2 regions of the Pectobacterium quasiaquaticum genome follow, and region 1 is predicted to be linked to the other one. Evidence: predicted binding sites of a transcription regulator. Region 1 holds the regulator's gene; the other holds the start of a gene.
What was found. Region 1 encodes CRP, which controls carbon source genes, mostly activating them, when cyclic AMP is high. Its sites were predicted from a motif close to ATGTGANNNNNNTCACAT; they were not measured.

Region 1 (4,217 bases):
AAGCAGTGACACGGGATACTCACGATAAAGTGATTTTGCCAGTTTATGCACCCGCGAAGTTTGTACCCGTGAAAGGTAAAGGGAGTCGCGTCTGGGATCAGGACGGCCGCGAGTATATCGATTTCTCCGGCGGTATTGCGGTTACGGCGCTGGGTCACTGTCATCCTGCATTGGTGAACGCGTTGCAGCAGCAGGGTGAAAAGCTGTGGCATACCAGCAATATTTTCACTAATGAGCCTGCGTTGCGCCTCGCCAGCAAATTGATTGATGCGACTTTTGCCGACCGTGTGTTTTTTGTTAACTCCGGTGCTGAGGCCAATGAAGCTGCCTTCAAGCTGGCGCGTCACTATGCGGTTAAACGCCATAGTCCGTATAAAACCAAGATCATCGCCTTCTACAATGCATTCCATGGTCGGACGCTGTTCACCGTCTCAGTCGGCGGACAGCCTAAATATGCCGATGGTTTCGGGCCGAAGCCTGCCGATATTGTTCATGTTCCCTTCAACGATCTGGCTGCGGTTAAAGCGGTGATGGACGATCACACCTGTGCAGTCGTGCTTGAGCCGGTTCAGGGTGAAGGGGGGATTACGCCTGCTACGCCTGAATTTTTACAAGGCGTTCGCGAGCTGTGCGATCAGCACAAGGCGCTGCTGGTGTTTGATGAAGTGCAGAGCGGAATGGGGCGTACTGGCAAACTATTTAGCTACATGCACTACGGCATTACGCCGGATATTCTCACAACGGCTAAAGCATTGGGTGGTGGTTTCCCAATTAGCGCGATGCTGACGACGGAAGAGATCGCATCGGCCATGACGGTTGGGGTGCACGGCACCACCTATGGCGGCAACCCGCTGGCCTGTGCGGTAGCGGAAGCCGCGCTGGATATTATCAATACGCCAGAAGTGCTGTCAGGTGTAGCGGATCGCCACGATCGCTTTGTCAGCGAGCTTGAGAAAATCAATCAGCAGTACGATGTATTCAAACAGATCCGCGGTATGGGGCTGTTACTGGGGGCTGAACTGAAACCGCAATGGCACGGTCGTGCGGGCGAGTTTCTGGCGGCGGCAACGGCTCAGGGGCTTATGGTGCTGATGGCTGGGCCGAACGTAATCCGCTTTGTGCCATCTTTGATCATTGATGAAGAGGATATTGCGCAGGGGATGGCAAAATTTGCTAAAGCCGTCGCGCAGGTCGTTAACGCAGCAGACTGATTATGCTCTCAAAAGATCAGCCATAAAAAACGTAGGGAACGTTTTTCAACGTTGCGTTAGCAACGACCCGTAGGGTGGCGAGCAGGAAGCTCGCCATAAAAAAAGCGTGAGGCCGAGGCTTCACGCTTTTTTATTGGTAGGGTACAGCGACAGGGGCTTAGCGAGTGCCGTAAACGACAATCGTTTTACCGTGTGCAGAGATCAGATTCTGGTCTTCTAACATTTTCAGAATGCGGCCCACGGTTTCACGCGAGCAGCCAACGATTTGCCCAATTTCCTGACGGGTAATTTTTATTTGCATGCCATCTGGATGCGTCATGGCATCAGGTTGTTTGGCCAGGTTGAGTAGGGTTTGGGCAATACGGCCGGTCACATCAAGGAAGGCGAGGTTGCCGACCTTCTCAGAGGTAACCTGAAGTCTGCTTGCCATTTGTGCAGACAGGCGCATGAGGATATCCGGGTTAACCTGGATGAGCTGGCGGAATTTTTTATAGGAAATTTCGGCCACTTCACAGGCGGTTTTTGCCCGAACCCATGCGCTGCGTTCCTGACCTTCTTCAAACAGGCCGAGCTCGCCGATAAAATCGCCCTGATTGAGGTAGGAGAGAATCATTTCCTTGCCTTCTTCATCTTTGATTAGCACTGCGACAGAGCCTTTCACGATGTAGTAAAGCGTTTCTGCTTTTTCACCTTGGTGAATCAGCGTGCTCTTCGATGGATACTTGTGAATATGACAATGGGAAAGGAACCATTCGAGAGTTGGGTCTGTTTGCGGTTTGCCGAGAACCATTCGCTATCATCCTCTGTTGTAATTCACTGCGCAAATTACAGGGGTCAGAGTTCCCTGTACGGCGTGTTTTACTGCTAAAAAAATAAAATTCAGTCTAGGCAGAATGACGTCAGGGAATATACTGAAACCACTGTACCCTTTATTTTCCGGTTGCTGCCTTGCCGCACCGTAAACGTGGCTGGGGTATGTCTGGCCAGGCCATCATCTTCTTCGTTTCTGGGTTTGTCCAGAAAAGGTCTATTCTGTTTTCGTTTTAACACAGCTTGAAGGACGTGTCTTGTGTTGTCTCGCTTCAGCATGACAAAGCGCTGATTAACGCTGGTTTTTGTACAGTAACGGTATAAATTTTCAAAAAATTTTTAGTGGAGAGGCATCATGCAGGCACGGGTGAAATGGGTTGAAGGCTTAACGTTTTTGGGCGAATCTGCATCAGGGCATCAGATATTGATGGACGGCAATTCCGGTGATAAAGCGCCCAGTCCGATGGAAATGGTGTTGATGTCTGTAGGCGGATGCAGCGCGATTGATGTGGTATCGATTCTGCAAAAAGGCCGCAACGATGTAGCGGATTGTGAAGTGAAATTAACGTCAGAGCGTCGGTCTGACGCACCGCGTTTATTTACCCACATCAATCTGCATTTTATCGTGACGGGAAAAGGGTTGACCGACAAAGTTGTCGAGCGAGCCGTCGCACTGTCGGCGGAAAAATACTGCTCTGTAGCACTGATGCTGGGTAAAGCCGTTGAGGTGACGCACAGCCACGAAATTAGAGTGCTGGAATAATCCCTTTCTCTGGGCACTCATTCTGGTCACTTAAGCCTGTTATTAGGGGAAACACAGGGGAGGTTCCGGTAGGGAGGCCTCACCCCTATGGCCGCCCCGTGTATCTCGATGCTTATTCGATAGTTTTCCCTTCAATTAACCGCTGCACCAGCGGCGCCATGATCAATTCCATCGCCAGCCCCATCTTCCCGCCGGGAACGACCAGCGTGTTGATGTGCGAAATAAAGGAACCCTGCAACATGGCGAGCAGATAGGGGTAATCAATATTGTCCAATCCCTGAAAATGAATCACGACGAAGCTTTCGTCCAGTGACGGAATCGATTTGGCTGCGAACGGGTTGGAGGTGTCCACGGTAGGCACACGCTGGAAGTTGATGTGTGTGCGAGAGAACTGTGGCGTGATATAGGTGATGTAGTCTTCCATTGAGCGGACGACGGAATCCATCACCGCTTCACGCGAGTGACCGCGCTCATTAACGTCACGAATCAGCTTTTGAATCCATTCCAGGTTGACGATCGGCACCACGCCGACGAGTAAATCGACATGCTGTGCCACGTCGTTTTGTTCGGTGACTACGCCGCCGTGCAATCCTTCATAGAACAGGATGTCCGTGGGTTCCGGCATTGGCTCCCACGGCGTGAACGTTCCGGGAACCTGATTATAGGGAATGGCTTCATCATAGGTATGAAGGTATTTACGCGTCTGACCGAGCCCGTGCAGGCCATATTCGATAAACGACTGTTCCAGCAGGCTGAAATCATTCGCTTCTGGGCCGAAATAGCTGATGTGGCGTCCTGAATCACGCGCTTTACGAATCGCCATATCCATTTCCGGGCGGGTATAGCGGTGAAAGCTATCGCCTTCCAACTGGGCTGCACGCAGATCAAACTGCTGGAAAATCTTACGGAAGGCCAGACTGGTTGTTGTGGTTCCCGCTCCGCTGGAGCCGGTAACCGCAATAATCGGATGCTGATGTGACATAAGACGCGTGACTCCGTGATCGCGAGGTTCGCATAGACCGAAGGCCTGCGCGCATCCTCAAAAAAGACGTAATTATTATCATTGTTAGCATGTTTGACGCGTTCTTTCACGACTTTCGCCATGCTCAATAAGGGGCATGTCCTCCAGCATTGAGCTGGTTGCGGGGCATGATATTGAGGGTTTCATGTAACTCAGACCACACCAACACCACCTTGCCAGACTGGAGTTGGCCGCGGATATCTTCCACTTTCTGCGCCAGCGATCGCTCCTGTTCGCCGTAATCGGTGCCTTCCCGCAGGACGAAAGATTCGATGATGCTATCCAGTGTTTCTGGATCGAGCTGTTGCCAGGGAATAATCACGCGATCTCTCCTGAATAAAAAATTCCTGATTCAAAGGGTGCCTGAGTAAAAACGGTGCCTGAAGAAAAAGAGTCGCTGGCTTGGTCCAAA
Region 2 (4,217 bases), 1.2 Mb from region 1:
GAGTTCATGCAGTCGTCTAAAGTGTTCGAGGTATTAAGAGTAGTGACTTAACGTGCACTTCGGAGTGAATTCCTCCTTAATATAAAATTAATATAGGCTGGTTAGTCATAAAAAGAAGCGACCCATCAATAATGATGGGCCGCTTATTATAATAATATACAAAGATAAATGTTGCGTAACACACTATTTCGTTATTTGAAGCGAAGTATTTAATCTCGCCCTAAACGGTAAGCCAATACGCTTATTACTCAATGTTAGTTTTATTGACCCGCGTCAGCAGGACGACGACGTGGAGCACGCGGTGCAGCGGCATCACGGTTGAAAGAACGCTCGCGACGCTCACCGCCGTTAGCGTTACCTTCACGGCGTTCACCACCGCCGAAAGAGCGACGTGGCGCTGCACCATCACGACGTTCGCCGCCCGCACCCGCAGGACGACCACCACCGCGACGTTCTGGCTGTGCAACTGCATCACCCAGCAATTGCATATTCATTGGTTTGTTCAGAATACGCGTGCGGGTAAAGTGTGATAACAGGTCACCCGGCATACCTTTCGGCAGTTCAATCGTCGAGTGAGACGCGAACAGCTTGATGTTACCGATGTAGCGGCTGCTGATATCCCCTTCGTTGGCGATAGCACCAACAATGTGGCGAACTTCAACGCCGTCATCACGACCCACTTCGATACGATACAGTTGCATTTCACCCGCATCACGACGCTCACGACGCTGTGGACGGTCACCATCACGGGGCTCACGGGAATCGCGGGGTTCACGGCGACGATCGCCACGTGAATCACTACGAGACTCATCACGATCGCGGTATTCGCGACGCGGACGGAATGCCGGATCTGGCGGCAGAATCAGAGGACGTTCGCCTTGCGCCATTTTCAGCAGCGCAGCAGCCAGCGTTTCAACATCCAACTCTTCCTGCGGTTGCAATTTCGTCAACAGCGCACGGTACATATCCAGATCGCTGCTTTCCAGTTGTTGCTGTACTTTAGCGGCAAACTTAGCCAGACGGCGTTGACCCAGCAATTCTGCATTTGGCAATTCCACTTCAGGAATCGTCAGCTTCATTGTGCGTTCAACGTTACGCAGCAGGCGGCGTTCACGGTTTTCAACAAACAGCAGTGCACGACCCGCACGACCTGCACGGCCCGTACGACCAATACGGTGGACGTAAGACTCGGAATCCATTGGGATATCGTAGTTGACAACCAAGCTGATACGCTCAACGTCAAGACCACGCGCCGCAACGTCGGTTGCGATCAGGATATCCAGACGACCATCTTTCAGACGCTCCAGCGTTTGTTCACGCAGCGCCTGATTCATGTCACCGTTCAGCGCGGCACTGTTGTAACCGCTACGCTCCAGGGCTTCGGCCACTTCCAACGTCGCGTTTTTGGTACGAACGAAAATAATCGCCGCATCAAAATCTTCCGCTTCCAGGAAACGTACCAGCGCTTCATTTTTACGCATACCCTGCACCGTCCAGTAGCTCTGGCTGATGTCTGGGCGCGTAGTCACGCTTGATTGAATGCGAACTTCTTGTGGATCTTTCATGAAACGGCGCGTAATGCGGCGAATCGCTTCAGGCATGGTCGCAGAGAACAGCGCAGTCTGATGTTCAGCAGGGATCTGAGCCATGATGTTTTCAACATCTTCGATGAAGCCCATACGCAGCATTTCATCAGCTTCATCCAGCACCAAACCACTCAGGTTGGACAGATCCAGCGTACCACGCTTCAGGTGATCCAACAGACGGCCCGGCGTACCCACAACGATCTGTGCTCCACCACGCAATGCGCGCAGTTGGACGTCATAACGCTGGCCACCGTACAGGGCAACGACGTTAACGCCATGCATATGCTTGGCAAAATCATTACAAGCTTCAGCAACCTGGACAGCCAGTTCGCGGGTTGGAGCCAACACCAACATCTGAGGCGCTTTTAACTCAGGCTTTAAATTATTGAGTAATGGCAGAGCAAAAGCCGCAGTTTTACCACTGCCAGTCTGTGCCATACCCAGCACATCGCGACCGCTCAGCAGATGGGGAATACATTCAGCCTGAATTGGCGATGGTTTTTCATAGCCCAAATCAGTCAGGGCGTTAATAATAGGAGCAGACAGCCCCAAATCGGAAAAAGAAGTAAATAAATCAGTCATGTACACGTGCCTCATTAAACATGGCGGCCAGTCTACATAACTCGTCGTGAAAATTTTCAGTCATTTTCATTGAAAAGTGTGAACCGGCTCAAATTGGATTAAAAAGCGAACAAAAAAGCCCTCACCCGTGAAGGTGATAACCGAAGTTTTTTCAGGCTGATTAAGTGTTCGTCAGCTATTGCTGGTCCGATCCTGATAGGTCGTCTTGCTCTTGGCCTAATAGCGCCAATTCCAACAATGCATAGCGGTGCTCAACAAAGTTATGGACGTTGTTGGCAACCGTCAGCTTGAACAGCGCCAAAGCGGTGTTCTTGTCCCCCAGACTTAGGTAGTGCTTACCTAAATAGAAGTCAGTTTCACTGAGATGCTCAGCGAGCGAAGTGTTATCCGTAGCTTCTACCTGTAAACGCTGCATCAGTGTTTTTTCACTGATACTGCCCAGATAGAATTCGACAATATTCCATCCCCAAGGCCCTTTCTTGGCGTCGTCATAACGTTTCTTCAACGCAATTTTGGCCGTCTCTGGATTGATTTCTCGCTCCACAAGATACAGCCATAACGAACGGAAAGGATCATTCGGATCGTCTCGATAAAACGCCAGCAGATCATCCTGCGCTAACAGGTAGCGACCGCCATAAAACAAAGCGATGCCCCGGTTTAAACGCGCATAATTGTAAGTTGGATCAAGCTCTAGTACAGAATCAAACGCTTCATAGGCAGCATCAAAGTTGCCTGCCTGCGTTAAATAGATACCCAAATAGTTAAAAACTTCTGGAATATCAGGGCGGATCGTCAGCGCTTGTGAAAAATCATTCCGCGCCAATGCCCGTAACCCGAGACTATCATACAGCACTCCGCGCTCATATAATAGCTGTGCTCGCTCATCATCGGTTAATGCTCGGCTTGCAAGGATTTGTTCCATACGTGCCAGAATCACTTCCTGCTGTAAAGTAGGCTGTAACGGAATCGCCAATACTGCGTCTTTACGCCAATCAGTGTTGCTGCATCCTGCCAGCATGAGTGCTGTTGCAACATAACACCAGCGCAAGAAAGGCTTCATTTCCCACTCCCGAAGACAAACATTGGATGAACATCCTGTCCCGGACCGCTCAACGCAAGGACATCCATTCCCTTACGATACACGCAGCACCTTGCCATAATAATCAGGCAAGGTGCCATAAGACCGTTTTCTAACAGTCGTTATTCCTCAGAAGACGGGGCTGCCGCTTCCTGGGCTTGCGCATTTGCTTCTTTGATGCTTAAGCGCACGCGGCCCTGGCGATCAACTTCCAGAACCTTGACCGGCACTTCCTGACCCATTTGCAGGTAATCAGTCACTTTCTCTACGCGCTTGTCGGCGATCTGAGAAATATGCACCAGGCCTTCTTTGCCGCCGCCAATAGCGACAAAAGCACCAAAATCAACGATGCGGGTAACTTTACCCTGATACACACGGCCGACTTCGATTTCGGCAGTAATCTCTTCAATACGACGAATTGCGTGTTTCGCTTTTTCGCCGTCGGTTGAAGCGATTTTAACAGTACCATCGTCTTCAATTTCAATGGTCGTGCCCGTTTCTTCAGTCAGCGCACGAATCACAGAACCACCTTTACCGATCACGTCTTTAATCTTATCGGTACTGATCTTGATGGTGTGAATACGCGGTGCGAATTCAGAGATATCGCCACGCGGTGAGCTGATCGCCTGCTCCATCACGCCCAGAATGTGTAAACGTGCACCTTTGGCTTGATTCAAAGCAACCTGCATGATCTCACGGGTAATCCCTTCGATCTTGATATCCATCTGCAGCGCAGTGATACCTTCACGGCTACCGGCAACTTTGAAGTCCATATCGCCCAGGTGATCTTCGTCACCCAGAATGTCCGACAGAACAACAAAGTTATCACCTTCTTTCACCAGCCCCATCGCGATACCCGCAACGGCTGATTTGATTGGCACACCTGCATCCATCAGTGCCAAAGAAGCACCGCAGACAGACGCCATAGAAGAAGAACCATTGGATTCTGTGATTTCAGACACGACACGTAC

Region 2: a site for CRP is predicted at 2,245-2,262, ahead of yrbN (protein YrbN). Genes of this name have one in related genera too.

The regions. Positions count from the first base shown of each region.
Region 1 is NZ_CP065177.1:3,971,904-3,976,120, reverse strand. Features, by position in the region: gene argD (bifunctional acetylornithine/succinyldiaminopimelate transaminase) at 1-1,211, shown strand, start outside; gene crp (cAMP-activated global transcriptional regulator CRP) at 1,369-2,001, opposite strand; gene IG609_RS18215 (OsmC family protein) at 2,377-2,784, shown strand; gene IG609_RS18210 (phosphoribulokinase) at 2,897-3,766, opposite strand; gene IG609_RS18205 (YheU family protein) at 3,891-4,127, opposite strand; gene IG609_RS18200 (hydrolase) at 4,124-4,217, opposite strand, start outside.
Region 2 is NZ_CP065177.1:658,567-662,783, reverse strand. Features, by position in the region: gene IG609_RS03085 (DEAD/DEAH family ATP-dependent RNA helicase) at 261-2,168, opposite strand; gene yrbN (protein YrbN) at 2,161-2,232, opposite strand; gene nlpI (lipoprotein NlpI) at 2,344-3,228, opposite strand; gene pnp (polyribonucleotide nucleotidyltransferase) at 3,369-4,217, opposite strand, start outside.